2 regions of the Paenibacillus sp. Cedars genome follow, and region 2 is predicted to be linked to the other one. Evidence: predicted binding sites of a transcription regulator. Region 2 holds the regulator's gene; the other holds the start of a gene.
What was found. Region 2 encodes Rex, which represses fermentation and respiration genes when NADH is low (regulators of the CRP and FNR family bind a similar motif). Its sites were predicted from a motif close to TTGTGAAATATTTCACAA; they were not measured.
Positions count from the first base shown of each region.

Region 1: B9D94_RS30195 (formate/nitrite transporter family protein) is a predicted target of Rex. The motif match lies at 1,542-1,559, and genes of this name have one in related genera.

Region 1 covers NZ_CP020866.1:6,280,890-6,284,132, forward strand. The annotation lists gene B9D94_RS30190 (amino acid permease) at 1-1,359, opposite strand, end outside; gene B9D94_RS30195 (formate/nitrite transporter family protein) at 1,668-2,543, shown strand; gene B9D94_RS30200 (molybdopterin-containing oxidoreductase family protein) at 2,848-3,243, shown strand, end outside.
Region 2 covers NZ_CP020866.1:3,527,987-3,531,229, forward strand. The annotation lists gene B9D94_RS17760 (amidohydrolase) at 1-1,273, opposite strand, end outside; gene B9D94_RS17765 (redox-sensing transcriptional repressor Rex) at 1,248-1,913, opposite strand; gene dinG (ATP-dependent DNA helicase DinG) at 1,977-3,243, opposite strand, start outside.

The DNA.
Region 1 (3,243 bases), 2.8 Mb from region 2:
GGATGAGTCGCCTTTTGACAATGCGCTATGCCTGTATCCGTATATAGCGTAGATGACGACACCGAGTCCGATCCATACAATGAACCCGATCCAGGTAATCCACTGCAGCGTGGTCAGCAGATAGAGACAGCTGGCAACAGCAATCAAAGGCAGCCAAGGCACAAACGGCACGCGGAAGGTGCGTTTTAGATCCGGATGTGTTTTGCGCAGCACAATGATGCCGAGCGAGACGGTAATGAAGGCAAAAAGCGTGCCGATGCTGGCCAAATCCGCCAGGTTGCCAAGGGGGACAAAGCCGGACAGCAGGGCGATGCTGATACCGGACACCCAGGTGCTGAATTCCGGCGACTTCGTTTTCGGATTGACCGAGCTCATCCGTTTCGGCAGGAGTCCGTCCCGGCCGAGTGCATACAGCAGTCGGGACTGTCCGAACATGACACCCATCAGCACGGTGGTGAGTCCAGCTATGGCCCCCAGCGAGATGAAATAGGACATCCAGTCCTGCTCGATGTAGAGCAGCGCAAAGGCAACCGGGTCTTTCACATTGAGCAGGTTGTATGGTACGAGTCCTGTCAGCACCGCGGTAACCGCAATATATAACACGGACACAATCAGCAGGGAACCCAGAATGCCGATCGGGAGGCTCTTCTGCGGATGCTTGACTTCTTCGGCTGCCGTTGCAATGACATCAAAGCCCACGTAGGCGAGGAAGGCAATGGCCGCTCCCGTCATGACACCTTCCATGCCAAATGGCAGGAACGGCGTCCAGTTATCCGGTTCCACATAGAATATCCCCACGCCGATAAATAGCAGAATGACGGCAACTTTCAGATAAACCATGAAGGTGTTAAGCCTTGTCGATTCCTTGGCTCCGCGCGATACAATCCACGTGATCAGAAGCGCGATAAATATAGCGGGCACATCCACATAGGTACCGTTGGCCGGATTAAAGGCATTGGTTATCGCGGTTGGCAGATGTATCCCGAAGCCCGCGAGGATGCTCTGGACGTAACCGGACCAGCTGCTGGATACCAAAGCGCTGGCGAAGCCGTATTCCAGAAGCAGGTCCCAGCCCATCAGCCAGGCAAAACCTTCGCCAAAGGTTGAATAGCTGTACGTATATGCACTGCCCGCCACCGGTACGGTGGAGGCGAATTCTGCGTAGCAGAGTGCACAGAAGGCGCACACCAGCCCCGCCAGCAGGAACGAAACGATTAATCCCGGTCCGGCATGGGTTGCGGCGGTGACGCCGGTTAATACAAAAATCCCTGTTCCCACGATAGAACCCACGCCGAGGATGATAAGGTCCATGGCACTGAGTTGTTTTTTTAATGCGGAACGTACTTCCCCACCTTGCATATTAGGGATCGGCTTCTTGCGAAGCAGATTGTGTTTCAAGCTCATAAATGGAGTCTCCTAGATGTTTATTTAGATAGATTTCCCCGATGTGTGACCCATCCATTCGACATTATAAAGAAAAACGAATTTCTTTGAAAGGGGGAATGTCTCATCTGAAGGCTGTCCTCCCCTGATGGACACAAACGTGACATAATTCACGTTCAAGGTGATGAAGCTGCGTTACAATGAAGGTAAACGATAAATAGGAAACCAAGAGCTGCATCGGACATACCCAATAGAACGAATGCAGGAGAAATGAGGAAGAGACCATGGCCTACTACAAACCTGATCGTATCGCAGAAATTACCGTGGAGACCGGTGTGAAAAAAGCACGCAATTCCACCTTAAATGTTATGATACTCGGCTTTTTGGCAGGGGCATTCATTGCGCTCGGCTTTCTGCTGGATATCCGCGTTATCGCCGGAGCATCTCCGGCCTGGGGAGGGATTGCCGGTTTTATAGGTGCGGCGGTATTCCCGGTCGGGCTTATTCTGGTATTGCTTGCAGGCGGAGAACTGCTGACGGGCAACATGATGGCGGTGTCCTTGGCCAGATTCAAGCAGCGGATTTCCACCAAGGAACTGATCCGGAATTTAGCGCTTGTCACGGTAAGCAACTTGGCGGGGGCATTGTTTGTTGCCTATTTCTTTGGCCATGTGACCGGGCTAACAGGCAGCGGCGTATACTTGGAGAAGCTGGTTAATATGGCAGGTCATAAGCTGGACGACAGCTTCCTGCAGGCGTTCTTGTCCGGCATCGGGTGCAACTGGCTTGTTGCGCTTGCCGTATGGCTCTCCTACGGATCGGATCAGATGAGCGGCAAAATTCTGGGGATCTGGTTCCCGACCATGGCCTTTGTAGCTATCGGCTTTCAGCACGTGGTGGCAAATATGTTCCTGATCCCGGCAGCGATATTCGAAGGTTATTACAGCTGGGGTCAGTATTTCATGAACTTCGTTCCGGTATGGCTTGGCAATTTTGTGGGCGGCTCGCTGTTTGTGGCCGCTGCTTACGGGTCTGTTTACTTGAAGAATAGCAATAGGGCGGAGGAGGTATCCGGCATTCACCATGACGCCGCAGCCGTGACAACGACTCCTGCTGCTGGAAGTCCTCCTGAGGTTCATTCAGCACAGCAGGTATCATAATAAATTCAGTATCGATTGCAGAAAATCGCGGGCACCAAGGGAACGTCTACCATAAAAAGCAAATTCGCCATGCCGGTCTCGGGGGAGGAGACACGGCATGGCGAATTTTTTGGGAGTGGTCCATGATTTGGCAAGGAAGAGAAAGGGTCTGGGTTCCTCTTCTTTGCTCTTGATAGGAATATACCCGGCAGGGAGAAGCGTGAATCACCCTATTTAGAAAAAAATGTATGACTTTACTGGAACCCTGATGTTCTTTTAAGATAAGGGATAGGATGCAGCCGAGCAGAAGGGGGAAATGGACGAAATGACTCAAGACATGATTCAGCAGGAAAATGGCATATTTCCAGGGGTATGTCCGTTGGATTGTCCCGATACATGCGGCCTGCTGCTGCATAAAGAGAACGGGAAAATCGTCAAGGTTACCGGAGATCCCGACCATCCGGTTACGCAAGGAGCCATCTGCAATAAAGTCCGCAATATGGCACACCGGGTATACCATCCGGAGCGTGTGCTCTATCCGATGCGGAGGGTAGGCGCCAAGGGAGAGGGAGCTTTCGAACGAATCAGCTGGGATGAAGCGGTTCAGGAGATTACCACGCGCTACAAGGGGCTGATCGAGGAACACGGCTCCGAGAGCATTCTGCCTTACAGCTTCTACGGCAACATGGGCATATTGAGCGTGGACGGCATGGATCGGAGA
Region 2 (3,243 bases):
ACTGGGCTTCCCGGCGAATACGTTCCTCGTCGAGGGTAAGGCTGGCGCCATTTTTCACTACCTGCTTGCCGTCAACCCATACATGCTCTACATCCTTTGCACTGGCTGAATAGATCGCATGGGACACATAATCGGTTCGAGGAAGGAAGTGCGCCTGATCTGTATTCAACGCGATCATATCCGCCTTCATGCCGACGGCAAGTTTGCCTATATCTTCAATGAAAGCCGATTTGGCTCCATACTCCGTACCCATCCGCAGTGCTTCGGCTGCTGGAATGGCCGTAGGATCACCGCTTACCCCTTTATGGATCAATGCAGCCAGACGCATCTCTTCAAACATATCCAGATTGTTATTGCTCGCTGGTCCGTCGGTACCCAGGGACACGGTAACGCCGGCTTTCAGCAGTGCAGGCACGCGCGCTATACCACTGGCAAGCTTCAGATTACTGCCTGGATTATGAGAGACCGCGACTTGATATTTAGCCAAAATCTCGATCTCTTCATCAGTCAAATGGACGGCGTGCGCCAGAAGTGTAGGACGAGAGAACATGCCCAGCTTCTCCAGATGCGCAACGGGACGGAGTCCGTAGTCATTCACATTCTGGGCCACTTCCGTGTCCGTTTCCGACATATGTGTATGCAGCGGCAGATTCAAATCATGGGATGCTTGGACGAATTTTTCAATTAGATCCGGTGGACACGTATACGGTGCATGCGGCGAGAGCATCGTTGTGATTCTGCCATCGGCTTTGCCGTGCCAGTCCTTCGCAAATGCAACCGCCTCATCCAGTTTTTGCTGCTGAACCTCAGGCGGACATAATCCGATAACGCCACGGGTCAGGACACCGCGCATTCCTGAATCCTCTACCACCTTCGCAACCTGGTCCATCTGATCATACATATCCACAAAAGTTGTGGTTCCGCCCTTGATCATCTCCAGCACGGAAAGAGAGGCTCCCCAGTAAACATCATCGGCCGTGAATTTGGCTTCCATCGGCCACATTTTTTCCTGCAGCCATACTTGCAGCGCCAAATCGTCTCCATAACCGCGGAGCAGTGACATGGCAGCATGTCCATGGGTATTTACCAAACCAGGCAGGAACAACAGATGTGTGCCGTCGATAATCTCGGTTCCTTCCTCTACCAGCGGCTGTTCCTCACCAAGATAGGTAATGCGGTCATTCTCAACAAACATGTATCCACGAAGAACGGATCTTCCATCCTCAAGCACAGCAAAAGTACCGTTCTTAACCATCCACTTCGTTGTCGTCATGTGAAGCTTCCTCCTTACCGTTGTCCAAATAATAAGCCAAGCTCTGCAAATCGGTTGTAAAATCGGCCGTATGAATACGGATATGAGGTGGAGCTTTCAGGATGGTTGGCGCAAAATTCAGAATCGCTTCGATGCCTGCTGCAATAAGCTGATTAGCTACGTTTTGCGCCTCAAAATCCGGAACGGTAATAATCCCGATACGAATGCCGTATTCATGTACGGTTTTCTCAAGCTCTTCCATCGGCTGAACCGTCAAGTTGTTGATTTTCATACCAACTTTGGGGGAATATGAATCGAAAATAGCCACAATCTTCATATTATCCTTCAGGAATGCATTGTAATTGGATAATGCATGTCCAAGATTACCGGCTCCAACCAATGCTACATTAATCTTCTGGTCCAGCTTCAGAATCTGGCGAATCTTCTCAATCAAATAGGAAACATCATATCCGATCCCTTTCCGTCCAAAATCACCGAAATACGCCAGGTCCTTACGAATTTGAGCAGGATTCAGATCCAGTTTCTGCCCCAGCTCCTGGGATGAAACAGTTGAGACCTCCCGCTTCTGAAGCTCATTCAAATAGCGCAAATATACAGGTAATCTGCGGACCACGGCTTCCGAAATTTTTTCCGATTTCATGCATGCTCCCCCTAGTAAAGGTTAATAACTACATCTCTTGCATTTTCATTCTTCGTTTAGCTATCATTCATCGGATTGGTTATCTGCTCCAACCTCGACCTCTTCCTGAAGCCATTCCGAGATGCGTGGAACAATTCCCTCTGTCGGCATATGCTCCATCTTAGGTCCTGGCAAGGAATATAAGAAATATTTCCCGTAATAGGATTCAATCACCCGGGTATCGTATACAATCACGATCCCTTTATCCTGTGCCGTCCGCACCAGGCGGCCAAACCCTTGCTTGAACCGAATAACCGCTTGCGGAACGGAAAGCTTCATGAAGGGGTTCTTTTTCTGCTGCTGCAGCAGTTCACTCTTGGCTTCCACCAGCGGATGATTCGGCGGCTGGAAAGGCAGCCGTACAATAGCAAGACAGGTCAGCGCCTCGCCCGGAATGTCGACCCCTTCCCAGAAGGAGCTGGTGCCAAGGAGCACCGATGCGCTGCTCTCCTGGAAGCGTCGAATCAACTTGGTTCGACTGGTCCCGTCCATTCCTTGCCCCAGCACCGCAATGTCACTTAATGCCAATGCTTCCTTCAGTGGCTCATGCACCTGACGCAGCATCCGGTAAGAGGTGAACAGAACGAGCATCCTTCCATGGGTAGCGATCGCCGTTTCGGCCAGTGACTGCACAAGTGTGTTCACAAAGAGGGCATCCCCGACCGATCCCTTCACGCTCGGAAAATCACGTGGAACGACAAGCAGCGCTTGTTCTCTGTAATTAAACGGAGACGGCAGCTGAACCGTGTTCAGATTACCGGCTTCAGCCGCTTCCTGAAGACCCAGATTCTCGATCATGAACTGGAACGATTTATCCACCGACAAGGTAGCCGATGTCAGAATGACGCTTTGTTTTTTATCAAAAAACAATTCCTTTAAATGAGTGCTTACATCAACAGGCACTGCATAGAGCTGCAGCGATTTACTGCGGAAATTGCCATTAGCCTCCATCCAGTATACCGTACCCTCATCATTAAGAGCCATGAAGGAGCGCAAGTCCTCACGGTGAGCGGCCAGGTCTTTAAACAGTCCGGACAGATCCGTAAGCAAGCTGTCTGCACTGTAATCATCCAGATCTTCCTTCATTTCAGCAATCAGCTTGTCACCCTTGCGCACAACGTCACCCAGGGTCACATGAATCTGATGCTCCAGCTCCGCCAGCGATTGCCAATCCTTCGGTTTCTTGAGAGGCGATAACCGAAGTGAGAATTGGCCCGCGTCTCCTGGAGATGCATCCCCGCGTTCCGGCAGCAGTGCAAACAGCTGATCGCTAAGACGATCCCAATTTTCT